Cupriavidus necator N-1: one gene and its partner. The protein of the gene in region 1 binds, or shares a complex with, the protein of each later gene. Links are inferred from orthologs where the notes say so. Each region holds a gene or a part of one and is shown in the gene's direction. Other genes may lie near its edges.

The links.
Region 2: the proteins of CNE_RS05975 (region 1) and accD are in contact, whole or in part, in a solved structure (PDB 8UXZ), measured with the Escherichia coli proteins. The link is inferred for Cupriavidus necator N-1 from one-to-one orthologs.

Annotation. Positions count from the first base shown.
Region 1 is NC_015726.1:1,233,057-1,248,110, forward strand. The notes cover bases 7,490-10,442. They hold CNE_RS05975 (acetyl-CoA carboxylase carboxyltransferase subunit alpha), read left to right. Parts: upstream 7,490-8,456; coding sequence 8,457-9,428; downstream 9,429-10,442. Other genes in these bases: cysS (cysteine--tRNA ligase), read left to right, coding at 7,490-7,505; CNE_RS05970 (DNA-3-methyladenine glycosylase family protein), read left to right, coding at 7,502-8,341; tilS (tRNA lysidine(34) synthetase TilS), read left to right, coding at 9,394-10,442. Also shown: CNE_RS05930 (inositol monophosphatase family protein), read right to left, coding at 170-988; CNE_RS05935 (RNA methyltransferase), read left to right, coding at 1,111-2,010; cysE (serine O-acetyltransferase), read left to right, coding at 2,316-3,059; CNE_RS05945 (UDP-2,3-diacylglucosamine diphosphatase), read right to left, coding at 3,090-3,887; CNE_RS05950 (peptidylprolyl isomerase), read right to left, coding at 3,954-4,454; CNE_RS05955 (peptidylprolyl isomerase), read right to left, coding at 4,476-5,060; CNE_RS05960 (tetratricopeptide repeat protein), read right to left, coding at 5,132-5,833; more of cysS, read left to right, coding at 6,117-7,489; more of tilS, read left to right, coding at 10,443-10,845; CNE_RS05985 (aspartate kinase), read left to right, coding at 10,969-12,219; CNE_RS05995 (bifunctional diguanylate cyclase/phosphodiesterase), read left to right, coding at 12,923-15,054. UniProt on the Escherichia coli protein: Component of the acetyl coenzyme A carboxylase (ACC) complex. First, biotin carboxylase catalyzes the carboxylation of biotin on its carrier protein (BCCP) and then the CO(2) group is transferred by the carboxyltransferase to acetyl-CoA to form malonyl-CoA.
Region 2 is NC_015726.1:2,576,498-2,591,411, reverse strand. What follows is about bases 12,102-14,914. They hold accD (acetyl-CoA carboxylase, carboxyltransferase subunit beta), read left to right. Parts: upstream 12,102-12,978; coding sequence 12,979-13,851; downstream 13,852-14,914. Other genes in these bases: folC (bifunctional tetrahydrofolate synthase/dihydrofolate synthase), read left to right, coding at 14,009-14,914; trpA (tryptophan synthase subunit alpha), read left to right, coding at 12,102-12,798. Also shown: leuC (3-isopropylmalate dehydratase large subunit), read left to right, coding at 272-1,681; leuD (3-isopropylmalate dehydratase small subunit), read left to right, coding at 1,700-2,350; leuB (3-isopropylmalate dehydrogenase), read left to right, coding at 2,372-3,439; CNE_RS42720 (hypothetical protein), read left to right, coding at 3,553-3,684; asd (aspartate-semialdehyde dehydrogenase), read left to right, coding at 3,775-4,911; CNE_RS12175 (FimV/HubP family polar landmark protein), read left to right, coding at 5,199-8,057; tRNA pseudouridine(38-40) synthase TruA, read left to right, coding at 8,207-9,025; CNE_RS12165 (phosphoribosylanthranilate isomerase), read left to right, coding at 9,012-9,755; trpB (tryptophan synthase subunit beta), read left to right, coding at 9,880-11,073; CNE_RS12155 (DNA-methyltransferase), read left to right, coding at 11,073-11,999; more of trpA, read left to right, coding at 12,001-12,101.

The DNA of each region.
Region 1 (15,054 bases):
GGGGAGGGCAGGGTGGGGCGACCTTGACGAGGATCATGGCCGTCTGGGGAATGAGAAAGGTCTGCAGTGCAGGGCGCGGTGGCAGGCGGGGCGCACCATGCAAAACGCCCGCCGGGGTGCGGCGGGCGTCGGGGTATGGCTGATCTGGCCGTCAGGCCAGGTGCCGGTGTCAGGCGGCGGGCTTGGCGTTGTCCAGCGAGAACGGCGACAGCAGGCGCACCATCTGGGCGAACGCCTTGGGGTTGCCGGCCAGCACTTCGCCCTGTTCCATCTGGCGCGGCTCGCCGGCGTAGTTGCCGACCAGGCCGCCCGATTCGGTGATCAGCAGCATGCCGGCAGCCATGTCCCACGGCTGCAGGCCGCGCTCGAAGAAGCCGTCCAGGCGGCCGCAGGCCACATAGGCCAGGTCCAGCGCGGCTGCGCCCGGGCGGCGCAGGCCGGCGCAGCTGCGCGTCATCAGCGCGAACAATTCCATGTATTCGTCCAGGCCTTCCAGATCGCGGAACGGGAAGCCGGTGCCGATCAGGCAGTCGGCCAGCTTGTCGCGGCGCGTGACGCGGATGCGGCGGTTGTTCAGGAAGGCGCCGGCGCCCTTGCTGGCGGTGAAGAGTTCGTCGCGGGTCGGGTCGTAGACCACGGCCTGCACGGGCGTGCCGCGGTGCAGCTGGGCGATCGAGACCGCGTATTGCGGGAAGCCGTGGATGAAGTTGGTGGTGCCGTCCAGCGGGTCGATGACCCAGGTGTACTCGTGGGTGTCTTCACCCTCGGCCCAGGACTGGCCGGATTCTTCCGCTAAAATGCCGTGTTCCGGGTAGGCCGTGCGCAGGATCTCGATGACCGCGGCTTCGGCGGCGCGGTCCACCTCGGTGACAAAATCGTTGTGTTGCTTGCGCGAGACGCGCACCAGATCGACGTCGAGCGACGCGCGGTTGATGATGGATCCCGCCTTGCGGGCCGCCTTGACGGCGATATTGAGCATCGGATGCATGAATCTCTCCAGGCCGGCCATGACGACGCGGCGGGGCGCAAAAGCGCCGCACGCCCGCTCATGGGCAGCTGACAACACAACGGATTGTAGAAGAACGTCGGGCGTCGCCGGTTCTGCTGCAAATGTGCCGCGAGAGTCTCGCGAGCAAGCAAAAACCTGGCGCCGCGCCAAAGAAGAACCCCGAATTGTATATGAACCCGGCAATTGATACGAGCCAGCCCGCTGCCGATGGCAACAGCGGAGACCCCGGCGGCGACGCCTTCGGCCGCGTGCGTTTCGTGCTGGTCGAAACCAGCCACCCGGGCAACGTGGGCTCGGTGGCGCGCGCGATCAAGACCATGGGCTTCGGCAGCCTGGTGCTGGTCTCGCCACGCGAGCCGGATGTGCTGCGGCACCCCGACGCCATCGCCATGGCCAGCGGTGCCGACGATGTGCTGGCGGGCGCGCTCATCGTCGACCAGGTCGACGCGGCGCTGGCCGGCGCCGCGCTGACCGTGGCGATGACCGCGCGCCACCGCGAGTTCGGCCCGCCGCGGCTGTTGCCGCGCGCGGCCGCGGAACGTGCGCGGCAGACGCTGTCCGGCAGCGGCGGCGTTGCCTTCGTGTTCGGCAACGAGCGTTATGGCCTGCCCAATGAAGTGGTCGAGCGCTGCAACGCCGTCACCCATATCCCCGCCAATCCCGCCTATACCTCGCTGAACCTGGCGCAGGCGGTGCAGCTCATCGCCTACGAGTTGCGGCTGGCGCTGCTGGAGGCGGCCCCGGACGCCGGCGCCAATATCGGCTATGCTGGTGAGCCGGCCACGGCCGAGCAGGTCGAGGCCATGTTCGGCCATCTGCAGACGGGCCTGGAGGCGATCGGCTTTCTCGATCCGTCCAACCCGCGCAGGCTGATGACCCGGCTGCGCCGGCTGCTGGCACGCAGCGGCCTGGAGCGCGAGGAAGTGAATATCCTGCGCGGCATCGCCAAGCACATGCTGATCGCCGCGCAGAACCAGCCGGGCCCGCACCAGGACCGGTGATAGGAGCAAGGACAGTGGCAGCAAACCGGAGCGATTCGATGCAGGGCGATGCAGGCATGCGCGGCAAGCGCGCGTGCTGTCGTCCCGCGGCTGCGGGTTTGCGCAGGCCCGGGCGATGTTGATCGCAGCATCGCCGCAATGTCCCTGACGGATCAGGGGCCAAACACCGGTACCCCAAGCGGGTCCGGCAAATCACTTACACTCCCTGATCCCGTCCCCACCGGCCACTGACCTCGCCGGCGACCCTGCCCCGGGCACCAGCCCGCGTGGCGCGGCGCACGGCGCGGCAACACGACACGACCAAGATGTTCTCTCGCCTGAAGGAAGATATCGACACGATCATGCTGCGCGATCCCGCCGCGCGCAGCCGCCTGGAGGTGCTGACTTGCTACCCCGGCCTGCATGCCGTGGTGTTCCACCGCTTTGCGCATGGATGCTGGAACGCGGGCTTCCACTGGCTGGGGCGCTGGATCTCGCACTGGGCGCGGTTTTTCACCGGCATCGAAATCCATCCGGCGGTCAAGCTGGGCCGGCGCGTATTCATCGACCACGGCATGGGCGTGGTGATCGGCGAGACCGCCGAGATCGGCGATGACTGCACCATCTACCAGGGCGTGACGCTGGGCGGCACCTCGCTGTACAAGGGCCAGAAGCGGCACCCCACGCTGGGCGCCAACGTGGTGGTGAGCGCGGGCGCCAAGGTGCTGGGCGGATTCGTGGTGGGCGACGGCGCGCGCGTGGGCTCCAACGCGGTGGTGCTCAAGCCGGTGCCGGCGGGCGCGACTGCCGTGGGCATCCCGGCCCGTATCATCCTGCCGGATGCGCCATCGGCGCAGCAGGGTGCCAAGCAGGAGTTCTCGGCCTACGGCATCACGCCCAATGCGGACGATCCGGTGTCGCTGGCGCTCAAGAGCCTGATCGACAATGCGGGGCGCCAGCACGACCGCATCGAGGCGGTGCTGGCCGCACTCGACCGGCTTGGCGAACACCTGGAGAACACGCCGAACGATCCCTTCGACGCGAGCGAACTGCGCAGGCTGATGAAGTGAGCGGGGCAGGGGCCGGGCCGGCGCTGTCGCTCAGTCCGTCTGCGGCAACAGGCGGAAGCCGTCGCGATCCAGTTGCAGCACCGCGGCGCGCGGATGGGCGCCGTCCAGGTCCCAGTCAGTGAGCACCCAGCGCACGCCGGCGGCTTCTTCATGCCGTGCCGGGCGGTGCGTGTGTCCATGCACCAGCAGCGACGCACCGGCGGCGCCGAGCAACTCGGCCGCGGCGGCGGGCGCCACATCACCATAGATCACCGGCACGGGCGCACCCGCGCTCAACTGCCTGGCGCGGTTGCCTTCACTGTCTGCCCGCAGCTTGCGGGCGATCGACAGACGCGCGCTAAGCGGCAGTGCCAGGAACACGCGTTGCACCCAGCCCTTGCGGGTCCAGCGGCGGAAGCGGTTATAGCGTTCGTCGTCGATGCACAGCATGTCGCCGTGGCTCAGCACCACGCGCTGGCCGGCACAGTGGATCACGGTGGGGTCGGGCAGCAGGCTGGCACCGGCCGCGCTGGCGAAACGCTTGCCCAGCAGGAAGTCCCGGTTGCCGTGCATCAGATACACGGCCACGCCGCGCGCGGCCAGTGCGCGCAGGGCGCCGGTCACGCGCTGCGCGAAGGGCGAGTCGGTTTCTTCGTCGCCGATCCAGAATTCAAAGAAGTCGCCCAGGATGAACAGCGTGCGCGCGTGCTGCGCGGCGCGCTCGAGCGTGCGCTCGAAGGCCGCCAGCGTGCGGGGCATGCCGGGCGTCAGGTGCAGGTCTGAAATGAACCACGCCGGCGCCTGTGCCTCGAAGGGACCGGCCACCGGCGTGTGGGGGATTGCGGTCATGCGCGGTGTCGGAAGGGGAATGCCGGCACGTGGATGCGCACGGAACCGCAATCGGCAGGCATCGGCTTACTCGACGATGACGGCCTTCTCGATCACCACGTCTTCCAGCGGCACGTCCTGGTGGAAGCCCGAGCTGCCGGTGCGCACGCCCTTGATCTGGTCGACCACGTCGGTGCCTTCCACCACCTTGCCGAACACGGCATAGCCGAAGCCCTGCGGCGTGGGCGAGGAGAAGTTCAGGAAGTCGTTGTCGACCACGTTGATGAAGAACTGCGCGGTGGCCGAGTGCGGGGCGTTGGTGCGCGCCATGGCCACGGTGTAGCGGTCATTCTTCAGGCCGTTGCCGGCTTCGTTCTCGATCGGGGCGTCGGTGCCCTTTTGCTTCATGCCGGGCTCGAAGCCGCCGCCCTGGACCATGAAGTTCTTGATCACGCGGTGGAAGATGGTGTTGTCGTAGTGGCCCTTGCGCACGTACGACAGGAAGTTCTCGACCGACTTCGGGGCCTTTTCGGCGTCGAGTTCAATGGTGATGACACCCTGGTTGGTGTGGAGCTGGACCTTGGACATGGGATTTCCTCTGTTCGGTAATTATTTGACGACGGTGGCCGACTCGATCACGATCGGCGCGGCCGGCACATTGCGCATGGGGCCGTAGGCCGTGGTCGGCACGCTCTTGATCTTGTCGATCGTCTCCATGCCTTCCACCACCTTGCCGAAGACGGCGTAGCCGTTGCCGTCCGGCTGCGGGTAGTCGAGATTCGAATTATCCACCACATTGACGAAGAACTGCGCGGTGGCCGAGTTGGGGTCGCTGGTGCGTGCCATGGCCACCGTGCCGGCCTTGTTCTTCAGGCCGCTACGGGCTTCCAGCGGGATCGGCGCACGGGTGGGCTTTTCCTTCATGTCGCGGTCAAAACCGCCGCCCTGCACCATGAAGCCATTGATCACGCGATGGAAGATGGTGCCACTGTAGAAGCCGCTCTTCACATATTCCAGGAAGTTCGCGACGGTCTTCGGCGCGGCCTCGGGGTAGAGCTCGATGGTGAACTTGCCGGCACTGGTGACGAACTGGACGCGTTCGGCGGCCTTTTGCTGCGCCAGCGCGCTGAACGAGGACAGTGCCAGGGCGCCTGCGGTCAGGCCGGCCAGGACGATGCGACGGGAACGGATCATGAAGGAACTCCGGTAAGTCTGGATGCACATGGTCCGGGCGCGCCGCGCCCGGACCTTGGAATGGGTGGCCGTCAGTTGGCCGCAGGGGCGCTGGCAGGTGCCTGGCGCTGCGCTGGCGTCGCCTTGCGGCCAGTGCCGGCGGGCGCCGCCGGCGACGCGGCATCAGGGTTCAGCTGGCGCAGGCCGGTGCTGGCGCGGGCATCGCCCGGATTGCGGCGCAGCGCTTCGGTGTAGGCCTGCTCGGCCAGGCGGCGGTAGACGTCGCCCAGGTTGGTGTAGCCAATGGCGAAGCCCGGCTTGACTTCGGTGGCCAGCAGCAACTCGGCCTCGGCGCGCTTCAGGTCGCCGCGCTTGGCGTAGAGCAGCGCCAGGTTGTTGTGGGGCTCGGGCAGTTCCGGGAAGTCCTGCGCCATTTCGGCAAAGGCCTGGATGGCGGCGTCCTCGCGGCCGGACTGGGCCAGGGCCCAGGCGCGCTGGAAGCGTGCCTGCGCATTGCGCGGGTTGGCGGCCAGCACGCGGTCAAAGCCCTTGATGGCTTCGTCGTAGCGGCGCGCGTTGGCGGCCTGCTGGGCCTCGCTCATGCCAGGATCGGTCGACTGGATGCCACCGGCCGGCGCTGTCGGCGCGGCCAGCGACAGCGGGCCGTTCTGCGCGTAGGCAGGGGCCGCCAGCGCGGCGGCAAGGGCCAGCAGGGGCAGTACGGCGCGATGGCCGCGTCGGCGCGCGGGGGCGGCGAACATGGCAGAACACGGGGAGGGCAGCGGCAGGCTCATTGAGGACAGGTCCGTTATACTCCGCGGCATTCTAGCAAAGCGGCAAGTCCGGCACGAAGGGCGATGCCATCGGGGCGGCAGGCGCGGCATCTGGCGCGGCCTGGCAGCGCGGTGCCGGAGGCAACCTGCGCACCGCCTTCCGGTAAGATATGGGGCGCGACGGAATTGCGCCAGTGGCCGCGTTGCCGCCGGCGGCCTGCCAGGCGCCGGGCAACCGGCGCCACGGCCCGCGCTGCCTGCTGTGCGAACCCCGGCAGTCTCCTCTCACCACTCACTTCGTTTCATGCAGCTTCTGAACATCTACAACACGCTCGCGCGTGAGAAACAGCCATTCGTGCCAATCGAACCCGGCAAGGTCCGCATGTATGTGTGCGGCATGACGGTGTACGACTATTGCCACGTTGGCCACGCTCGCGTGATGGTGGTGTTCGACATGGTGCACCGCTGGCTGCGTGCCGCCGGCTACGAGGTGACGTATGTGCAGAACATCACCGACATCGACGACAAGATCATCCGCCGCGCGGCCGAGAACGGCGAGACCATCGGCGAGCTGACCACGCGCTTTATCCAGTACATGCATGAGGATGCCGCCGCGCTGGGCGTGATCCGCCCTGACCACGAGCCGCGCGCCACCGACTACGTGCCGCAGATGCTCGACATGATCGGCAAGCTGGAAGCCAGGGGCCTGGCCTACCAGGCCAGCGACGGCGACGTGAACTATTCGGTGCGCAAGTTCGACGGCTACGGCAAGCTCTCGGGCAAGTCGCTGGAAGACCTGCGCGCCGGCGAGCGTGTCAGCGCCAACGACGCCAAGCAGGACCCGCTCGACTTCGTGCTGTGGAAGTCCGCCAAGGCCAGCGAGCCGCCCGAGAGCAAGTGGGACTCGAAGTGGGGCGCCGGCCGCCCGGGCTGGCACATTGAATGCTCCGCCATGAGCTGCACGCTGCTGGGCGAGCATTTCGACATCCATGGCGGCGGGGCTGACCTGCAGTTCCCGCACCACGAGAACGAGATTGCGCAGTCTGAAGGCGCCAGCGGCAAGCCCTTCGTCAATATGTGGATGCACAACGGATTCGTGCGCATCAACGACGAAAAAATGTCCAAGTCGCTTGGCAATTTCTTCACCATCCGCGAGGTCCTGAAGTCGTACGACGCTGAGGTCGTGCGCTTCTTTATCTTGCGCGCGCACTACCGCAGCCCACTGAACTACAGCGACGCGCACCTGGACGATGCGCGCCACGCCCTGACACGCCTGTACACGGCACTCAAGGACAGCCAGCCGGGCGGCTGCGCGGTGGACTGGGACGAGCCGCACGCCAGGCGCTTTGCCGAGGCCATGGGCGACGACTTCAACACGCCGATCGCGATGTCGGTGCTGTTCGACCTGGCCAGCGAGATCAACCGCACCGGCTCGACCGCGGCTGCGCGCCAGCTCAAGGCGCTGGCGGGCACGCTGGGCCTGCTCGAGCGCGATCCGCATACCTTCCTGCAAGGCGGCAGGTCCGACGACGGCATCTCGCCGGAACAGATCGAGACCTTGATCGCCGCGCGCAAGACCGCCAAGCTGGAGCGCAACTTTGCCGAAGCGGACCGCATCCGCGCGCAACTGCTGGAAGCGGGCATCGTGCTGGAAGACAAGCCGGGCGGTGCCACCGAGTGGAGGCGTGCTTGAACGCTGCCGCGCGCAAGCCCGCCACCGCCACGCCGCCGGCCACGTCTCCCGCTACGAGGGGCCGGGCGAAGGCGGCCGGTCCGCGCCCGGGCAAGGCTGGCGCCAGCGAGGCGCCGCTGCCGGATGGCAAGGACGCGGCCAGGGGCACGCGCAACGCCAAGGCCGTGCTGCCCGAGGCGGATGCGGTACCGCTGCCGGTCGAAACCGTCATCGATGCGGTGCGCCCCGCCTACTGGGACGAAGCCTGCGCCGACCTGATGAAGCGTGACCGCATACTGCGCAAGATGATCCCGACCTACGGCCCGGCGCACCTGGTGTCGCGTGGCGATCCGTTCGTCACGCTGGCGCGCGCGGTGGTGGGCCAGCAGATCTCGGTCAAGGCGGCGCAGTCGGTGTGGGAGCGGCTGCATACGCTCTGCCCCAAGCTCACCCCGGCCCAGTTCCTGCGCGCCGGTCCCGAGAAGCTGGCAGGCTGCGGCCTGTCCAAGCGCAAGGGGGAATACCTGATCGACCTGGCCGACCACTTCAAGGCGGGCATGGTGCATGTCGCCGAATGGGCGCAGATGGACGACGAAGCCGTGATCGCGGAGTTGACGCAGATCCGCGGCATCGGCCGCTGGACCGCGGAGATGTTCCTGATGTTCAACCTGATGCGGCCCAACGTGCTGCCGCTGGACGATATCGGCCTGATCAACGCAATCTCCGCCAACTATTTCAGCGGCGAACCCGTCACCCGCAGCGAGGCGCGCGAAGTCGCGGCCAACTGGGAGCCGTGGCGAACTGTGGCGACGTGGTATATGTGGCGCAGTCTCGACCCGTTGCCAGTGACGTATTAGGCATCGCAGAAAGAAAATTTAGTGGCAGGTGCAGTCCGGGCTATCTGGCAGGCGCTAAGATAGCGACCAAATTCCGGTAGAATGCGCCCCTTCACAGACAGGTACGTGTGATTTTATGAAAACCACCTTCCTGGATTTTGAGCAGCCCATTGCCGAACTTGAGGCAAAGATCGAAGAACTGCGCTTTGTGCAGGACGATTCGGCTGTTGATATTTCCGAAGAGATTTCGCGGCTGGCCGGCAAGAGCCAGCAGCTGACCAAAGACATCTACGCCAACCTGACCCCGTGGCAGGTTGCGCAAATTGCCCGCCACCCCCAGCGTCCCTATACGCTGGACTACGTGCGCGAGATCTTTACCGATTTCCACGAGCTGCACGGCGACCGCACCTTTGCCGACGATCTTTCGATCATCGGCGGCCTGGCGCGCTTCAACGGCCAGGCGTGCATGGTCATCGGCCACCAGAAGGGCCGTGACACGAAAGAGCGCGCCATGCGCAATTTCGGCATGCCCAAGCCCGAGGGCTACCGCAAGGCGAAGCGCCTGATGGAGCTGGCGGACAAGTTCGGCCTGCCGATCTTCACCTTCGTCGACACCCCGGGCGCATTCCCCGGCATCGATGCCGAAGAGCGAGGCCAGTCAGAGGCTATCGGCCACAACCTGTACGTGATGGCCGGCCTGAAGGTGCCCCTGATCGCCACCATCATCGGTGAAGGCGGTTCGGGCGGCGCGCTGGCGATTGCCGTGGGCGACGTGGTGCAGATGCTGCAGTTCGCCACCTACGCGGTGATTTCGCCCGAAGGCTGCGCCTCGATCCTGTGGAAGACGGCCGAGAAGGCACCGGAAGCCGCCGAGGCGCTGGGCCTGACCGCGCACCGCCTGAAGGCGCTGGGCCTGATCGACAAGATCGTGAGCGAGCCGCTGGGCGGCGCGCACCGTGACTACAAGGGCATGGCGGCGATGCTCAAGCGCTCGCTGGCCGAGTCGCTGCGCCAGTTCCAGGGCATGAGCGTGAAGGAGCTGCAGGCCCGCCGCTACGAGCGCCTGCTCGCCTATGGCAAGTTCAAGGAAACCGGCACCCAGGACTGAACCGTCCGCCCGGCTGACCGACAAGGTCGCACAGGCCCTACAGGCCGGTGCGGCCTTTGTTGTTTCTGGCGGCGGCACGGGCGCGGCGACGATCGCCGTGGCCCTGTCGGGCGGTCGCGATTCGGTCGCGCTGCTGCATGCCGCCCGCGCGGCCGCGGCGGAGTGGGGCGTTGGCGCGCGCGTGGTGGCGCTGCATGTCCACCACGGCCTGCAGGCGGATGCCGACGACTGGGACCGCTTCTGCGCCGCGCTGTGCGCGCAGTGGCAGGTCGGCTATTTCGTGCGGCGCGTATCGGTGCAGCCCGAAGCGGGAGAGGGCGTGGAAGCGGCTGCGCGCCGCGCGCGCTATGCCGCGCTGGCGGCGATGTGCGCCGACAGCGGCGCGCGCCTGCTGCTGTTTGCCCACCACCAGGACGACCAGGTCGAGACCGTGCTGCTGCGGCTGTTCCGCGGCGCTGGAGTGGCCGGCATGGCTGGCATGCCAGCGCTGCGCCCGCTGGACGAGCGCAGCGGCGTGATGCTGCTGCGCCCCTGGCTGGATGTGGCCCGCGCCGAGATCGAGGCCTATTGCGCGGCCAACGCACTGCAGTGGGTCGACGACCCGTCCAATGCTGATGAGCGCTATGCGCGCAATGCCTTGCGCGCGCACCTGCCGGCGCTGGTGGCGGCCTTTCCGGCGTTGTCGGCCAATGTGGTGCAGGCAGCCGCGCATTTCGCCCAGGCAGGCGCACTGATCGACGAACTGGCAGCCGCCTCGCTGGCGGCGCTGGCGCGCCCCGGCCGCGATGCCGACACGCTTTCCGAACTCGACCTGGCAGGGCTGCGCGCCTTGCCCGTGGCACATGCCGATGCCGTGCTGCGCTTCTGGCTGCGCGACCTCGGCGTGCGCGCGCCGTCCACCGCTCGGCTGGCGGCTATGCGCGAGCAACTGGTCACCCACGCTGGCGGCGAGCCCGCGATCGCGCATGAGGGGCTGGTCCTGCGCCGTTTCCGCGACCGCGTGCTGGCCTGCACGCCGCCACCGATCGCTGCGCCGGCACCCGTGACGCTGGACTGGCGCGGCGAGGTCCGCATCGTCGTGCCAGCCTGGCGCGGCGAACTCCATTTCTTCCGCGATGACACCTTCGGCGTGCCCGAAGCGGTGCTGCGCCAGCCCTTGCGCCTGGCCGCCCGCAGCGGCGGCGAGCGTATCGTGCTGCGTCCGGGCGGCCCGGCCCGGGCCCTGAAGCAGGCCTGCCAGGAAGCCGGCATCCCGGCCTGGCGCCGCGCCTGGCTGCCGTTGCTGTGGTCTGGCGATACGCTGGTGCTGGCCGCCGGCCTGGGCATGCACCGCCGCTGGCCGGACGCCCCGGCAGCGCCGCGCTGGTGCGTCGAATGGCATCCGCGGCCGCCGGCAGTGGCGATGCCGACGCACTGAAGCTCCCGGATCGCCGCCGGCATCACTTCCGATCTGCAGCCCGAACCCCGCTCCCGCCTTGCCTCACGGGGCTTGTTCGTGTATTTTCAAGGGCTTTGCATAATCGCTGGCGTCGACAAGAAGATGGCTCTCATCGTTCACAAATACGGCGGCACTTCGATGGGTTCCACGGAACGCATCAAGAATGTCGCCAAGCGCGTGGCCAAGTGGCACCGCGCCGGTCACCGCGTAGTCGTGGTGCCTTCGGCCATGTCGGGCGAGACCAATCGCCTGCTGGGACTCGCCAAGGAAATTTCGCCGCAGCCCAATCCGCGTGAACTGGACATGCTCGCCTCGACTGGCGAACAGGCCAGCGTGGCACTGCTGGCCATCGCGCTGCACGGCGAAGACATCGACGCGGTCAGCTACACCGGCTGGCAAGTGCCGGTGAAGACCGACTCGGCCTATACCAAGGCCCGTATCGAATCGATCGACGACGAGCGCATCCTGGCCGACCTCGACGCCGGCCGCGTGGTCGTGATCACCGGCTTCCAGGGCATCGACGACGACGGCAACATCACCACGCTGGGCCGTGGCGGCTCGGACACCTCGGCCGTGGCCATCGCCGCCGCCATCGAGGCCGACGAGTGCCTGATCTACACCGACGTCGACGGCGTGTACACCACCGACCCGCGCGTGGTCGAAGACGCCCGCCGCCTGGACCAGATCACCTTCGAAGAAATGCTGGAAATGGCCAGCCTCGGCTCCAAGGTGCTGCAGATCCGCTCCGTGGAGTTCGCCGGCAAGTACCGCGTGAAGACCCGCGTGCTGTCGTCGCTGACCGACCCGCTTATGCCGCTCGAGCAGGAAATGCACTCGGGCACGCTGATCACTTTTGAGGAAGACTCCACCATGGAAGCAGCCGTCATCTCCGGCATCGCCTTTGCCCGTGACGAAGCCAAGATCACCGTTCTGGGCGTGCCGGACAAGCCGGGCATCGCCTACCAGATCCTGGGCCCGGTCGCCGACGCCAACATCGACGTCGACATGATCATCCAGAACCAGTCCGTCGACGGCAAGACCGACTTCACCTTCACCGTGCCGCGCGGCGAGTACCAGCGCGCGCTGGCCATCCTGAACGACGGCGTGAAGTCGCACATCGGCGCCGGCAGCGTGTCGGGCGACCCGAAGGTGTCGAAGGTATCGGTGGTGGGCGTGGGCATGCGCTCGCACGTGGGCATCGCCAGCAAGATGTTCCGCACCCTGTCGGAAGAGGGCATCAACATCCAGATGATCTCCACCTCGGAAATCAAGATCTCGGTGCTGATCGACGAGAAGTACATGGAACTGGCCGTGCGCGCGCTGCACAAGGCCTTCGAACTGGAACAGGCGTGATCCGTTCGTGAACACTTCTGGCGGGACCGCGGTTTTTGTGTTGAGTGATCGATTTTTCGTTGACCAACACGTGCGGCGCCGCTAGAATACGCGCTTCGTTGTGTGGCTCCCTCACACAACGCAAGTTTGGGAGACGTGGCCGAGAGGTCGAAGGCACTCCCCTGCTAAGGGAGCATCCGGGCCAAAACCTGGATCGAGGGTTCGAATCCCTCCGTCTCCGCCAGAAATGGCGGCGAACCCCGGAAGATCGCGGTCTTCCGGGGTTTTGTTTTTTGCGGGTCCGGATTCCTGCTGTGCGAGCAGACACCCGCCACTTCTCGGCTGCTGCTCGTGCCGTTGCGTAGAGCGGCGCCAACGATTCCACCCTCGAAGTCCATATCGCAATCTGGCGACGAAAGAGCGCCAGTTTCTGCAGATGCTCCCGTTAAAGCCGTTGATCTGATTTCGAAGCCCACGGCCAGCGCGTGCCTGGATAACTCGCGAACGGAGTCAGTATTTACGCTTGCGGCTAGCTTCTGCCAGGCCACTGTCCCCCCTAAACTGCCACCCCACTTAAGTTGGGTGTTTACGCGGCGATAATCAGGGCCCGTTTTTCCCCGCTTGTTATAGATTGTTAATACATATAAGAGGCTGGATTCCGAATAGAACCCCAGCCAATAAGTGCACTATTAGCATCAGTCGTTGGTGACGGCCGCTCAGCCGCATGGCTGCCATCGACATCCGGGGGGAAACAATCTTGCGCCAGACGCTTGCGCGCGCGCTGCGCCCGCTTGGACGCCTTGGGTCGCGCACCATCACCGCGGGCACCTTGCTGCTTGGCGTGATGACGACGGCTGTCGTCTATGCGTTCTGCACCGACCTGCTGGAAAAGGACGTCCGCCTGCGATTTGAGAACGATACTGGCGATGTGATCCAGCAGATCGATACACGGATCCGCCTCTATACCGATGTACTCGTGACCATGCAGGCGCTGTTCGGCGCCAGCGACCATGTCTCGCGCGGCGAGTTTCGCGATTTCGTCAGCGGCTTGAACCTGCCGCAGCGCTATCCCGGTTTCCAGACGCTGAACTACGCGCCGTACGTGCCGGCGGCCGAGATCGACGCCTTTGTCGCCCGGCAGCGCAGCGATCCGATCCTGCGCGAGGCGGGCGTGACGTTTAACGTGCGGCCCCCCGGCCGGCGGCCGGGCCATTTCGTGCTGACCTATGTCGAGCCGCTCGACATCAACCTGGCGTCGATCGGCATCGACATGGGCGCCGAGCCACGGCGCCTGGCTGCGCTTGAACGCGCGCGCGATACCGGGGAGTCAGTCAGCAGCGGGCGCCTGATCTTCAGCGAGGCAAAGAACCCGCATGTGGGCATCGCCCTGCGCCTGCCGGTGTACCGCAAGGTGCCCGACCTGGATTCCGTGGAAGCGCGCCGACGCGCCTATGTCGGCTCGGTTGGCGCGGGGATCCGGGTGGATGACCTGCTGAAGGACCTGGTCAGCAATGAGAACCTGCGCCGGATCCGGTTCCGCGTGCATGACGCCGGAGACTTCGCGGAGGCGGCGGTCCCGTCCTCCGCCGCCAACCTGCTCTATGACAGCCTGACCGGCCTGGCGGTCGGGGAGCGCAGCCGGGGCGCCGGCGGCAGCGCCGTCCACGCCAGTGCCGCGCGTGGCGCGACGGCACTGGCGGACGGCCAGGCGGCCCCGGCCCAGCATGATCTGGTCAAGAGCGTGGTGCGGAATTTCGGCGGACGGCGCTGGGTAATCGCGTTTGCTGCCGATGCCAAGGCCATCAGTGGTCCCCAGCGCTACCTGCCGGCGCTGGTGGTGATTTCCGGCCTGATCATCAGCGTGCTGCTGGGGTGGCTGGCCTATGCGCTTTCGAGTTCGCGGGCGCGCGCCGTGGCCGTGGCCGACCAGATGACGCACAGCCTGCGCGACAGCCAGGCCGCGCTGGCCGAGGCGCAGCAGATTGCCCGCCTGGGCGACTGGCGCATCGACCTGGACAAGGACATCGCGCATTTTTCCCGGGAAATGGCGCGCCTGCTGGGCTTGCGCGGCGACAAACCGACTCCGGAAGCGCTGTTCCAGGCGATCGACGCCGGCCATCGCGCCGTGCTGCAGGAAAGGATGCGGGTAGCCCTGCAGGATCGCCAGCCGTTCGAGTTCGAGTGCCCCTACCGTTCGCGGCGCGGGCGGCGGGGCTGGCTGCACCTGATCGGCCACGCGCATGGGGCGGCGGACAGCGCCGTGCTGCGGGGCACCGCGCAGGACATCAGCCAGCGCAAGTCCGCCGAGCAGGCCAGGATGCAGGAACACCAGATTGCCCTGCACCTGGCCACCGCCACCAGCGAAACCGAGGTGCTGGAGGAGATTGTCCACACGCTGCTCGAAGGCATGGACTGGGAGGCGGGTGCCTTCTGGCCGGGCGATGACAGCCAGGGGCTGAAGCTGCCACCGGTCTACCTGGCCCGCGTCAAGGTGCTGCAGCCCTGGTTCGCCGAGCGCCCCGCAGGGCCGGCCGGCGCTGCGGTCTTGCAGGCGCCGCAATGGTATGCAAGCCGGAGCGCGATGGCCCGGCATTCGCAAGCCAGGTGGCTCGACGCGGGCGGCATCCGGACGGTGTTCGCCTTCCCGCTGAGCAGGGGGCACGTGACGCTCGGCGTGGTCGAACTCTATTCCCGCAGCAAGCGCAGCCCCGATACGCATGCGCTCGCGATGGCGGGCGGCATTGCCAATCAGACCGGGCACTTCCTGCTGCGGCGCCAGGCCGAGGAGAACCTGCGCTTCCTCGCCAATCACGATGCCCTCACCGGCCTGCCCAACCGCCTCATGTTCAAGGCCGA
Region 2 (14,914 bases), 1.3 Mb from region 1 along the record:
CCCCTTTCGCCAATCACATTACATCGCAGCCGCCGCCCGGGCCGGACAGGGGGCTGAGTGCCGCACCCCCTGTGGCATAATCGATTGCCAAGTCAAGCATTGCCGCAACGCTTGAAATAACGCTCGCTTCAGGCGGCTTCCGGCGCGATCATCGCTATCGCCCCCCGTGTTCGCCACCGCGACCGAAGCGAACAAAAACCCCTGCAAACTACTGCGCGGTCACCGCGGACTTCTCCTGCAAAGGGTTGGTCCTCCGGCCCGCCATCGCATCATGGCCAAGACGCTCTACGACAAACTCTGGGATGACCACACCGTCCACGTCGAGGAAGACGGCACCACGCTGCTCTATATCGACCGCCACCTGCTGCATGAAGTGACTAGCCCGCAGGCGTTCGAAGGGCTGAAGCTGGCGGAGCGTCCGGTATGGCGCATCAGCGCCAACCTGGCCGTGTCGGACCACAACGTGCCGACCACCGACCGCAGCCAGGGCATTGCCGATCCGGTGTCGAAGCTGCAGGTCGACACGCTGGACGCGAACTGCGACAGCTTTGGCATCACCCAGTTCAAGATGAACGACCACCGCCAGGGCATCGTGCACGTGATCGGGCCGGAGCAGGGCGCCACGCTGCCGGGCATGACGGTGGTGTGCGGCGACTCGCATACCAGCACGCACGGCGCTTTCGGCGCGCTGGCGCACGGCATCGGCACCTCGGAAGTGGAGCACGTGCTGGCCACGCAGACGCTGCTGGGCAAGAAGGCCAGGAACATGCTGGTCAAGGTGGAAGGCAAGCTGCCGCGCGGCTGCACCGCCAAGGACATCGTGCTGGCCGTGATCGGCAAGATCGGCACCGCGGGCGGCACCGGCTACACCATCGAGTTCGCCGGCTCGGCCATCCGCGACCTGACCATGGAAGGCCGCATGACGGTCTGCAACATGGCTATCGAAGCCGGTGCGCGCGCCGGCCTGGTGGCGGTGGACGACGTCACGCTCGAATACGTGAAGGGCCGCCCCTACGCGCCGCAGGGCGTGGAGTGGGAGCAGGCCGTGGCCTACTGGCGCACGCTGCATTCGGATGCCGGTGCCAAGTTCGACCAGGTGGTCGAGCTGCGCGCTGAAGACGTCCGTCCGCAGGTGACCTGGGGCACCTCGCCGGAAATGGTTATCAGCATCGAAGACCGCGTGCCGGATCCCGAGAAGGAAAAGGACCCGAACAAGCGCAACGCGATGGAGCGCGCGCTGGAGTACATGGGTCTGCAGCCCAACGTGCCGGTCGAGAGCATCAATATCGACAAGGTCTTCATCGGTTCCTGCACCAACAGCCGCATCGAAGACATGCGCGCCGCTGCGTGGGTGGTGCAGAAGCTGGGCCGCAAGGTTGCTGCCAACGTGAAGCTGGCGATGGTGGTACCGGGTTCGGGCCTGGTCAAGGAACAGGCCGAGCGCGAAGGCCTGGACAAGATCTTCAAGGCCGCCGGCTTTGAGTGGCGCGAGCCGGGCTGCTCGATGTGCCTGGCGATGAATGCCGACCGCCTCGATCCGGGCGAGCGTTGCGCCTCGACTTCGAACCGCAACTTCGAAGGCCGCCAGGGCGCGGGCGGGCGCACGCATCTGGTGAGCCCGGCGATGGCAGCGGCCGCCGCCATCGAAGGCCATTTCGTCGATATCCGCAAGCTGGGCTGAGGAAGTAAGGAAAGAGACATGGACAAGTTCACCGTACACAGCGGCCTCGTGGCGCCGCTCGACCGCGAAAACGTCGACACCGACGCCATCATCCCGAAGCAGTTCCTGAAGTCGATCCAGCGCACCGGCTTCGGCCCCAACCTGTTCGACGAGTGGCGCTACAAGGACGTCGGCCAGCCTGGCATGGACAACAGCAAGCGTCCGCTGAACCCGGACTTCGTGCTGAACCAGCCGCGCTACCAAGGCGCATCGATCCTGCTGGCACGCCGCAACTTCGGCTGCGGCAGCTCGCGCGAGCATGCGCCGTGGGCGCTGACGCAATACGGCTTCCGCGCCGTGATCGCGCCCAGCTTTGCCGACATCTTCTTCAACAACTGCTACAAGAACGGCCTGCTGCCGGTGGTGCTGACCGAACAGCAGGTCGATCACCTGTTCAACGAGACCAACGCCTTCAACGGCTATAAGCTGACCATCGACCTGGACAAGCAGGTGGTGCTGACGACGGGCGGCCAGGCGTATGAGTTCGACATCGCCCCTTTCCGCAAGTACTGCATGCTGAACGGCTTCGACGATATCGGCCTGACCCTGCGCCACGCCGACAAGATCAAGGCCTATGAGGCCGAGCGCGTGGCGAAGATGCCGTGGCTGAACAACCGCCTGGTCGGATAAGACTCAAGAGGAAAGACAACAATGAAGATCGCAGTCCTGCCGGGTGACGGCATTGGTCCTGAAATCATCGCGGAGGCCGTCAAGGTCCTGAACGCGCTCGACGAGAAGTTCGAACTGGAAACCGCCCCGGTGGGCGGCGCCGGCTACGAGGCCGAAGGCCATCCGCTGCCGGAGAACACCCTGAAGCTGGCCAAGGAAGCCGACGCCATCCTGTTCGGCGCCGTCGGCGACTGGAAGTACGACAGCCTGGAGCGCCCGCTGCGTCCGGAGCAGGCCATCCTGGGCCTGCGCAAGCACCTGCAGCTGTTCGCCAATTTCCGTCCGGCGATCTGCTATCCGGAACTGACCGGCGCCTCCAGCCTGAAGCCCGAGCTGGTGGCCGGCCTGGACATCCTGATCGTGCGCGAACTGAACGGCGACATCTACTTCGGCCAGCCGCGCGGCGTGCGCGAAGCGCCGGATGGCCTGTTCAAGGGCGCGCGCGAAGGCTTCGACACCATGCGTTACAGCGAGCCGGAAATCCGTCGCATCGCGCACGTGGCATTCCAGGCCGCGGCCAAGCGCGGCAAGAAGCTGTGCAGCGTCGACAAGGCCAACGTGCTCGAGACCTTCCAGTTCTGGAAGGACATCGTGATCGAGGTGCACAAGGAGTACCCGGAGGTCGAGCTGTCGCACATGTACGTCGACAACGCGGCCATGCAGCTGGTCAAGGCGCCCAAGAGCTTCGACGTGATCGTCACCGGCAATATGTTCGGCGACATCCTGTCGGATGAGGCCGCCATGCTGACCGGCTCCATCGGCATGCTGCCGTCGGCGTCGCTGGATGCCAACAACAAGGGCCTGTACGAGCCGTCGCACGGCTCGGCGCCGGACATCGCCGGCAAGGGCGTGGCCAATCCGCTGGCTACCATCCTGTCGGCGGCGATGATGCTGCGCTACTCGCTGAACCGCGCCGAGCAGGCCGACCGCATCGAGAACGCCGTCAAGAAGGTGCTGGCCCAGGGCTACCGCACCGGCGACATCCTGACGCCGGGTTGCAAGCAGGTCGGCACCCGCGAGATGGGCGACGCGGTGCTGGCGGCACTATAAGTCACACCGGAAGGGGGCGGTGCGCACGTAGTGCCCCCTTTGTCTGATTTGTCCCCTTTATTTCCCGTATCTGCACGCTGCGGCAGCGCCGCAAAATCGTGTAGACTCTGACGATGGCCCGATTTTCCCAGTCCACCCTGACTGCTGTTGCTGCCCTGACCGCTACCCGCGGCCCGGTCGGCACGATTTCGCTCGGCCAGACCGCAACGACGATTAAAACCATTATTAAAACCGCGATCGCCTAGATCCGTTCGTCGTGCCTGCCCGTCTTCCCCGCGCAGCCACGCCGGGCGAGGAAAATGGCGGGGAAGTAAAAATCACATCCGAGGTAAATCATGATTGTAGGTCTCGTCGGTTGGCGGGGAATGGTCGGCAGCGTCCTGATGCAGCGCATGCAGGAAGAGCGTGATTTCGACCATATCGAGCCCGTCTTCTTCAGCACGTCCAATGCCGGCGGCAAGGCGCCCGCCATGGCGAAGAACGAAACCACGCTGAAAGATGCCAATGACATCGAAGCGCTGAAGAAGTGCGACGTGGTCGTGACTGCCCAGGGCGGCGACTACACCAACGAGGTTTTCCCCAAGCTGCGCGCGGCCGGCTGGAAGGGCTACTGGATCGACGCGGCGTCCTCGCTGCGCATGAAGGACGATGCCATCATCGTGCTGGATCCGGTCAACCAGGGCGTGATCAAGGACGCGCTGTCCAAGGGCGTGAAGAATTTCATCGGCGGCAACTGCACGGTCAGCTGCATGCTGATGGGCCTGGGCGGCCTGTTCGAGGCCGACCTGATCGAGTGGATGACCTCGATGACGTACCAGGCCGCATCGGGCGGCGGCGCGCAGCATATGCGCGAGCTGCTGACCCAGTTCGGCACCCTGAACGCCTCGGTCAAGCCGCTGCTGGACAACCCGGCCTCGGCCATCCTGGAAATCGACCGCACCATCCTGGCGACCCAGCATGGCCTGTCCGCCGAAGAAACCAAGCAGTTCGGCGTGCCGCTGGCCGGCAACCTGATCCCCTGGATCGACAAGGACCTGGGCAACGGCCAGTCCAAGGAAGAATGGAAGGGCGGCGCCGAGACCAACAAGATCCTGGGCCGCGGCGAGGGCTTCCTGGGTGCCACCGGCGCCACGCCGATCGCCGTGGACGGCCTGTGCGTGCGCATCGGCGCCATGCGCTGCCACTCGCAGGCGCTGACCATCAAGCTGCGCAAGGATGTGCCGCTCGATGAGATCGAAGGCATGCTAGCCGCCCACAACCCGTGGGCCAAGGTGGTGCCGAATACGCGTGAGGCCAGCATGACCGACCTGACGCCCGCTGCCGTGACCGGCACGCTGACCATCCCGGTCGGCCGCCTGCGCAAGATGCAGATGGGCGGCGAGTACCTGTCGGCCTTCACCGTGGGTGACCAGCTGCTGTGGGGCGCGGCCGAGCCGCTGCGCCGCATGCTGCGTATCCTGATCGAGTCCTGATCCGGGGCCCCCGCCTGTTGCCTGGTTGCGTCCGTTGCAGCCAGGCAACAGAATGCACCGCTTTGCCGACAACGCCGCGCCCATGCGCGGCGTTGTTGTATCCGGGCGCCTATTTCCCCGGGCGATGCGTCACAATACGCCGGCATGCGCCTCGCGCCGGCAGTTGCCGGCGCCGCTCGCGCGGGCTGGCAAAGGGGCCGTTCAGAATGTCCCGCCAGCCGGGCGGACCTGGTTTATGGGGTCGGTTTGTCGATTTATATCGCTACTAAAACATAACGGAGCACAAGGTGAGTGTGAGCCAACATCGCCGGAAAGATGCGCCTACTGCCCGTCAGCGCTGGTCAACGCTGGCCGTCACGGCACTGGGCCTGCTGCTTGCGCAGCCGGCCGCATATGCCGCGGGGTTCGGGCAATTGCGGGTTCAGTCGAATCTGGGGCAGCCGCTGCAGGCTGAGATCGACATCAGTGGGGTCAGTGCCGAAGAGGCCGCCGGGCTCAATGTCAAGCTGGCGTCGCCAGCGGCGTATGCCGCGGCCGGGCTGACCTACCTGCCGGCTGTCAGCAGCCTGCGGCTGGAGGTGGAGCGCCGCCCGAACGGCAGCTATGTGGCCCGGGTCCGCTCCAGCCAGCCGATCAGCGAGCCCTTTGTCGACATCCTGGTCGACATGAGCTGGGCCAGCGGCAAGGTCTCGCGCGCCTATACCTTCCTGCTTGACCCTGCCGGGGCCAAGCCTTCGAACCAGACCTTCTCGCCGGCGACGGTGATGCAGGCGGCGACGCCGGATGCGCCTCCCGTAGCGGCACCGGCACCTGCCGCCGCGCCGCAGCCTGCGCCGGCCCAGGTAGCTGCGCCCGCCGCGGCCGCCGAGGCAGTCAAGCCAGCCGCGCCCGCGCGCCCGGCCCGCCAGAGCGCAAAGCGGGCACCGGCGCAGGCCGCCAGTGGCAGCACCGAGATGGCGCCCGGCGGCGGCTACACCGTGCAGCGCGGCGACACGCTATACGCCATCGCCGGCGAAGCCGTGCAAGGCCAGGAATCGGTCTCGCTGGACCAGATGCTGGTGGCGCTCTACCGCAACAATCCCAACGCCTTTATCGGCGGCAACATGAACCGGCTGCGCAGCGGCGCGGTGCTGCAGGTCCCGACCCAGCAGCAGGCGCAGGCCGTCGCACCCAAGGCCGCCCGCCGCGAGGTGGTGGCGCGCACGCAGGGCTTCAATGCCTACCGCAGCCGGCTGGCCAGCGCTGCCGCGGCCAAGTCGGTCGAGCCCGACAGCGGCCGCCAGCAGTCCGGCAACGTGACCGCCCGGGTGCAGGAGCAGGCCGCCCCGACCGACGGCCCGCGTGATGAACTGAAGCTCAGCAAGGCCGCGCGTGGCGCGCAGGCCGACGCCGCGGCCAAGGCCGAAGCCGGCGTCGCGCGCGAGCGTGAGCTCAAGGAGGCGCAAGCCCGCCTGGCGCAGCTGGAAAAGAACGTCGGCGACATGCAGAAGCTGCTCGAGCTGAAGAACGCCGAGATCGCCAAGCTGAGCCAGGCCAACCAGACGGTGCTGGCCGAGAAGGAAAAGGCTGAAGCCGCGGCCAAGGCCGCGGCGGCGGCGCCGACCGTGGTGGCGGCCCAGCCGCCGAAGGCCGATGCCGTGGCCCCCGCGCCGGTTGCGGCCGCCGCGACGGCTGCCGCAACCGCAGCAACCGCAGCCAGCGCCCCGGCAGCGGCCGGCGCCAGCGCCGCGGACGCCGTGGCGCCCGCGGCAGCCTCCGCCGTGGCAGCCGTCCCAGCCTCGCAGCCGGCTGCGGCCATCCCTGCCAGCGCAGCGCAGGCCGCAGCCGCCGCGTCGGCCCCCGCGGCCAAGCGCCCGCCGGTGTTGGCGGCCCAGCCCGAGCCGGTGCCCCAACCGTCGTTCATCGATGGCCTGCTGGCCAACCCCATGCTGCTGCCCGGCGGTGGCCTGCTGGTGGCGCTGCTGGGCGTCTATGCGATCTATCGCCGCCGCCAGCAGCAGAAGGCGGGCGAGGCGACCGGCTTCGGCGACAGCATCCTGTCGCAGGAAAGCACGGTGATGGCCGGTGCCAATTCGCTGTTCGGCACGGCCGGGGGGCAGAGCGTCGACACCTCGCAGCACAGCGTGTTCGGCGCGGACTTCCGCATCGGCAACAACACGCCGGAAGCCAACGAGGTCGACCCGATCGCCGAGGCCGAGGTCTATATCGCCTATGGGCGCGATGTGCAGGCGGAGGAAATCCTGCGCGAAGCTCTGGAGAAGAACCCGGAGCAGCAGCCGGTGCGGCTCAAGCTCCTGGAGATTTACAGCAACAGACAGGATGTGGAAGGTTTCCGCGTGATTGCAGAAGAAATGTTCGCCCAGACCGGCGGACACGGGGCGGAATGGCTGAAGGCAGCAGAAATGGGGCGCGCGCTCGAGCCGGGCAACGCGCTCTTCCTGGCGGTGACGCCCGAAGCGGCGGGGCCGGATACGACATCGCCGGCAACCGACCAGTGGCGCACCCAGGACCCGTCGCAGAATCCGGCCTCGATCGCGCGGCTGGAGCCGTCGCTGGGTGACCTGGCGCTGCCGCTGGATGCCTTCCCGGCCCCGGCGGCCGGCGAGCCGATCGTTGCGCCTGCTTCCGCGGCGATGGTATTTGGCGCTGACGCGCACGACGCCGGCGAGCCGGTGCGGCTGGATCTCGGCCTGCCTGGCACCGGCGCCGACCCGCTTGCCGACGACGTGCCCACCCTTGACACGCCGACCCGTAGCCGTCCGCTGGAGTTCGACATGTCGGGGCTGTCGCTTGACCTGGGCAGCGCCGCGCAAGCCGACGCCCGCGGCAAGGATGTGCTGGACGAGGCCACCATGCCGCTGCCCGCCACCACCATGCTGCGCGACGGCAAGCTGGCCGAGCCGATCGACCTGTCGCGCGTGGCGCCTGAAACCGGCGGCGACCTCACGCACGGGGGTTCGCCGAGCACGCTGTCGGTCGACGGCGTGGACGGCGGGCGGGACATGCAGATCAAGCTTGACCTGGCTCGTGCCTATATCGAGATCGGCGACAAGGAAGGCGCGCGCGAACTGCTGCAGGAAGTGGTCGAGCAGTCGCAGGACCCGCTGCAGGCGGAGGCCCGTTCGCTGCTGCAGGAAGTGGCCTGAGCTATCATTGACGGTCCGGCCGCGGCACGCGCTGCCGCAGCCTGAAGCGATGCGCCGGAAGCGTCCCTTCCGGCGCATTTGCTTTTTCGGCGGACCTGGCGTGAACCATTGCGCCCGGACGTACCCGCCGCCTTGCCCGATCCCCTGACATGAACCGCATCGCTCTTGGCCTGCACTACGACGGCGCCGCCTTTTCCGGCTGGCAGTCGCAGCCGCACCGCAATACCGTGCAGGATCACCTGGAAAACGCCATCGAGCGCTTTGCCGGGGTGCGCCTGCTGACCACTGTGGCGGGGCGCACCGATACCGGCGTGCATGCGCTCGGCCAGGTCATCCACCTGGACACGGCGCTGGAGCGCGAGCCATTTTCCTGGGTGCGCGGCGTCAACGCCTTCCTGCCGCCGTCGATCGCGCTGCAATGGGCGCTGCCGGTGGACCAGGGCTTCCACGCCCGTTTCCTGGCGTTCGAGCGCATGTATTACTACGCGCTCTACACCGGGCCGCACCGCGTGCCGCTGGTGCACGGCCGCGCCGGCTACCAGATGCTGCCGCCGGGTCAGCGGCTGGATGTCGACGCCATGCGCGAGGCCGCCGCGTGCCTGGTCGGCGAGCACGATTTCTCCGCCTTCCGCGCCGCCGAATGCCAGGCCAAGTCGCCGGTCAAGACCATGTACGACGTCACCATCAAGGATGACGGCAACTGGGTGTTCCTGCGCTTTCGCGCCAGCGCCTTCCTGCACCACATGGTGCGCAACCTGATGGGCTGCCTGGTGGCGGTGGGGCGCGGACGCTACCCGGCGCCATGGCTGGCGCAGGTGCTGGCCGGGCGCGAGCGCAAGCTGGCGGCGCCGACCTTCATGCCGGACGGCCTCTACCTGGTCGGCGTCAAGTATCCTGATCCTTACCAGATCCCCGCGGCCGATCCGTCCGCGAGCCTGTTCCATGGAGTGTTCGATGACGCAGCCTGAGGCCGCCGAAGGTAGCACGGCGGGCAGCACAGTGCACATGCCGGCCCGCACCCGCATCAAGATCTGCGGTCTGACGCGCGAGGACGACGTGCGCGCCGCCGTGGACGCCGGCGCCGACGCCATCGGGCTTGTGTTCTACCCGAACAGCCCGCGCTACGTCGACGTGGCGCGCGCCGCCGCGCTGGCCGAGGCCGCCGGGCCGTTCGTGGCGATCATCGGGCTGTTCGTCAATGCCGACCTGGAAGACATCGCCCATGTGGCCGAGCGCGTGCCGCTGACGCTGCTGCAGCTGCACGGCGACGAGACCCCGCAGTTCTGCTCGCAGGCGTCACAACGCTGCCGGCTACCGTTCCTGCGCGCCGCCCGTGTGCGCCAGGGCCTCGATTTGGTAGAATTTGCCGATCAATACCGTGATGCCGCTGCCTTGCTGCTTGATGCCTTCGTCGAAGGCTACGGCGGTGGCGGCCACGTCTTCGACTGGACCCTGATTCCCCCGGCATGGCTTCCGCCTACTCCCCCGGTACCAGCTACCGGCAACCCGAACGCAAGCGGCGCTCCTCGCATCGTTTTGAGTGGTGGGTTGAACGCGCAAAACGTCGCTGGTGCGATTGAACGCGTGCGGCCCTACGCTGTGGACGTCAGCAGCGGGGTAGAGGCCGCCAAGGGCGTGAAGGACCACGCCCGCATCGCCGCGTTCGTGCGTGCTGTGCGCAGTGCCGAGGCAGGATGAGCCGGGCCGTCTCCCGCGTCTTTCCCCATGCCGCCTATGGCCTGCCGCATGCGCGCACACGCATCGCAGTCAACAATGCGGCCTTGCCGGATGAGGCAAGGCCGCTGTTCCGAAGAGTCTAGATATGTACGACTTGCCCGATTCCCGTGGCCATTTCGGCCCCTATGGCGGCACCTTCGTGTCCGAAACGCTGATCCACGCGCTCGATGAGCTGCGCGAAGCCTATGCGCACTACCAGAAGGATCCGGAGTTCGATGCCGAATACCGCCGCGAACTGAAGCACTTTGTCGGCCGCCCGTCGCCGATCTATCACGCGCAGCGCTGGAGCGAGACGCTCGGCGGCGCGCAGATCTACTTCAAGCGCGAAGACCTGAACCACACCGGCGCGCACAAGATCAACAACGTGATCGGCCAGGCGCTGCTGGCCAAGCGCATGGGCAAGCCGCGCGTGATCGCCGAGACCGGGGCAGGGCAGCACGGCGTGGCCACGGCCACCATCGCCGCGCGCTTCGGCATGGAGTGCGTGGTCTACATGGGGGCCGAGGACGTCAAGCGCCAGGCCGCCAACGTCTACCGCATGAAGCTGCTGGGCGCCACCGTGGTGCCGGTGGAAAGCGGCTCGCGCACGCTCAAGGACGCGCTCAATGAAGCCATGCGCGACTGGGTCACCAACGTCGAGAACACCTTCTACATCATCGGCACCGTGGCCGGCCCGCATCCGTACCCGATGATGGTGCGCGACTTCCAGTGCGTGATCGGCGAGGAATCCAAGGTGCAGATGCCGGAGATGACGGGCCGCCAGCCGGATGCCGTGATCGCCTGCGTCGGCGGCGGCTCCAATGCCATGGGCATCTTCTACCCGTATATCGAGCACCAGGACGTGCAGCTGATCGGCGTGGAAGCCGCCGGCGACGGCCTGGACACCGGCCGCCACGCGGCCTCGCTGACCGGCGGCACGCCAGGCGTGCTGCACGGCAACCGCACCTATCTGCTGCAGGACGCCAACGGCCAGATCATCGAGACCCATTCGGTGTCGGCCGGCCTGGACTACCCGGGCGTGGGCCCCGAGCATGCCTGGCTCAAGGACAGCGGCCGCGCGCAGTACGTGCCGATCACGGATGAGGAAGCGCTCAAGGCCTTCCACGACTGCTGCCGCATCGAGGGGATCATCCCGGCGCTGGAATCGAGCCATGCCATCGCCTACGCGTGCAAGCTGGCGCCGACGCTGCCCAAGGAGAAGCTGCTACTGGTGAACCTGTCCGGCCGCGGCGACAAGGACATGCACACCGTGGCCGAGCGCGCGGGGCTCAAGCTCTGATGCGCGCGCTGCCTCCGACCGGACTTGCCGTGGGCGGCGCGGGTGCACCGGATGCGTCCGGTGCGCCCGATTCCGCCCAGTTGCGCCTGTTCCAGGAAGACATGTTCGAGGGCATTGCCCGCCTGCCGGACGGCTCGGTCGACCTGATCGTCGCCGATCCGCCCTACGGGCTGGGCAAGGACTACGGCAACGATTCCGACCTGCTGTCGGGCCAGGAGTATCTCGACTGGTCCGAGCGCTGGATGAACGCGGTCGTGCCCAAGCTCGCGCCCAAGGGCACGCTCTACCTGTTCTGCACCTGGCAGTATTCGCCCGAGCTGTTCGTGATGCTCAAGCGGCGCCTGACCATGATCAACGAGATCATCTGGGACCGCCGCGTGCCCAGCATGGGCGGCACCACGCGCAAGTTCTCGTCGGTGCACGACAACATCGGCTTTTTTGCGCGCGCGCGCGACTACTACTTCGATCTCGACCCGGTCCGCATTCCCTACGACCCCGAGACCAAGAAGGCGCGCAGCCGTCCGCGTTTCGAAGGCAAGAAGTGGCTGGAGGTGGGCTACAACCCGAAGGACCTGTGGAGCGTCTCGCGCATCCACCGCCAGGACCCGGAGCGCGCCAACCACCCGACGCAGAAACCGCTGGAGATCGTCGAGCGCATGGTGCTGTCAAGCTGTCCGCCGGGCGGCCTGGTGCTGGATCCGTTCGCCGGCAGCGGCACCACCGCGGTGGCCTGCCTGCGCCACGGACGGCGCTTTGCCGGCTTCGAGATCAATCCGGAGTATGTGCAGGTGGCATGCGATCGCGTGTCTGCCGCCGCTGCAGCCCTTGCCGTCACGAATGCAGCCGCCGAGCCTGCCGCCACCCCAACCCTGGCCGCCGCCAACGACGATGTCTCGCCGGCGCCGCGGCCTCACCTGATTCCCTGATATGTCCCGTATCCAGAAGACGTTCGCGGCGCTGGCCGCGCAGCAGAAGAAGGGCCTGATTCCGTTTATCACCGCGGGCGATCCCGAGCCCGGCCTGACCGTGGCACTGATGCACGCGCTGGTGGCGGGCGGCGCCGACGTGATCGAGCTGGGCGTGCCGTTCTCCGACCCGATGGCCGACGGCCCGGTGATCCAGCGCGCCTCCGAGCGCGCGCTGGCGCAGGGCGTATCGCTGACCCAGGTGCTGCAGTGGGTGCGCGAGTTCCGCCAGACCAATGCCGACACCCCGGTGGTGCTGATGGGCTACGCCAATCCGATCGAGTGCATGGGCGAGCAGGTCTTTGCCACTGCCGCGCGCGAGGCTGGCGTGGACGGCGTGCTGGTGGTCGACTATCCGCCCGAGGAGTGCGAGTCGTTCGCCACGCTGATGCGCGACAACGGCATGGACCCGATCTTCCTGCTGGCGCCGACTTCGACCGATGCCCGCATCGAGGCCGTGGCGCGCGTGGCCAGCGGCTACCTGTACTACGTGTCGCTCAAGGGTGTGACCGGCTCGGCCGCGATCGACCTGGACAGCGTGGCGGCGCGCCTGCCGCTGATCAAGCAGCATGCCAACCTGCCGGTGGGCGTGGGCTTCGGCATCCGCGACGCGCAGACCGCGCGCGCGATCGGCAGCGTGGCCGATGCCGTGGTGATCGGCAGCCGCCTGGTGCAGCTGCTGGAGGACACCCCGCGCGAACAGGCGGTGGCGACGCTGCAGGCGTTTATTGCCGAGATCCGCCAGGCGCTGGACAGCTGAAGTGATGTAATGCTGGCCCGGCACACCTTGTGGAGTGATGTGTTGTGCGCAAATCGCGCGTTGCGCTTCGAGGTCACCGGGCCGGCATGGTAAATTCGCGGGTTGATTCCCTGCCATCCGCCAACAGGCGTCCCGACACCGGGCTTGCCGGCGGACCGCAGTCATCCGAAAGGAGCTTTCATGAGCTGGTTGGATAAACTCCTGCCCCCCAAGATTCAACAGACCGACCCCAGCACCCGCAAGGGCATCCCTGAGGGGTTGTGGGTCAAGTGCCCGTCGTGCGAGTCCACCCTGTACCGGACCGACGTCGAGGCCAACCTGCACGTCTGCCCCAAGTGCGACCACCATATGCGCATCGGCGCACGGGCGCGCCTGGACGGGCTGCTGGACGCCGAAGGCCGCTATGAGATCGGTCAGGAGATCGTGCCGGTCGACGCCCTCAAGTTCAAGGATTCCAAGAAGTACCCGGACCGCATCAAGGCCGCCATGGACGACACCGGCGAGACCGATGCCATGGTGGTGATGGGCGGTGCCATCCACACCATCCCGGTGGTGGTGAGCTGCTTCGAGTTCGAGTTCATGGGCGGTTCGATGGGCTCGGTGGTGGGTGAGCGCTTCGTGCGCGGCGCGAAGGCCGCGTTGGAGCAGAAGGTGCCGTTCATCTGCTTTACCGCCACCGGCGGGGCGCGCATGCAGGAAAGCCTGCTGTCGCTGCTGCAGATGGCCAAGACCACCTCGATGCTGAACCAGCTGAGCGCGGCCAAGCTGCCGTTCATCAGCGTGCTGACCGACCCGACCATGGGCGGCGTATCGGCCAGCTTCGCCTTCCTGGGCGATGTGGTGATCGCCGAGCCCAAGGCGCTGATCGGCTTTGCCGGCCCGCGCGTGATCGAGCAGACCGTGCGCGAGAAGCTGCCGGAAGGCTTCCAGCGCTCGGAATTCCTGATCCAGAAGGGCGCCATCGACATGATCGTCGACCGCCGCAAGATGCGCGCGGAACTGGCGCAGCTGCTGGCGCTGCTGCAGAAGCAGCCGGCCGACGCGGTGGCATAACAACGTCTGCATGGCAGATCAAGGGCGCGGGTGGTTGACGCGCCTTTCGCTTTTCTTGGCCGCCCCGGCCGCTATCTCGGGGCCGGGCGCAAGCCTGGCCTTGACTTTGCCGCTGGCTGGCCAAATCTGGTAGCAACAGCTTTTCCTCGCACCCCACATGCCTGTCTTCCATACGCTCCCCGAATGGCTTGCCCATCTCGAAACCGCCCATCCCGTGGGCATCGATATGGGCCTGGCGCGCATCACGCGCGTGAAGGAGGCCCTCGGGCTGCGCATCGACGCTGTGGTGTTCACGGTGGGCGGCACCAACGGCAAGGGCTCTACCTGCGCGATGCTAGAGCGCATCCTGCTGGAGGCCGGCTACAAGGTGGGCTGCCATACCTCGCCGCACCTGATCTCGTTCAACGAGCGCGCCCGCATCAATGGCGAGATCGCCACCGATGCGCAGCTGCTGCCGCATTTCGAGGCGGTCGAGCGCGCACGCAACAGCTTTGCCGACCCGGTCAGCCTGACGTACTTCGAGTTCACCACGCTGGCGATCATCCATGCCTTCGCCGCGGCCGGGCTGGACGCGATCATCCTGGAAGTAGGCCTGGGCGGGCGGCTGGACGCGGTCAACGTAATCGATACCGACTGCGCCATCGTTACCAGCGTCGATATCGACCATACCCAGTACCTGGGCCATACGCGCGAGGAAATCGGCTTCGAGAAGGCCGGCATCTTCCGCCCGGGCGTGCCCGCGATCTGTGGCGACCCGATGCCGCCCAAGTCGCTGGTGGCGCACGCCGAAGCGGTCGGCGCCGAGTTGTGGCTGGTGGGGCGCGATTACCATTTCCACGCCGCCAAGGGCCAGGAGCGCCAGCAATGGGACTGGAGCGGCGGCGGGCGCAAGCTTAACGGCCTGGGCTACCCGGCGCTGCGCGGGGCCAACCAGCTGCTCAACGCGGCGGCGGCGCTGGCCGCGCTGCAGGCCATGCGCCCGCGCCTGCCGGTCAGCGCACAGGAAGTGCGCAACGGGCTGGCCTTTGTCGAGCTGCCGGGACGCTTCCAGGTGCTGCCGGGG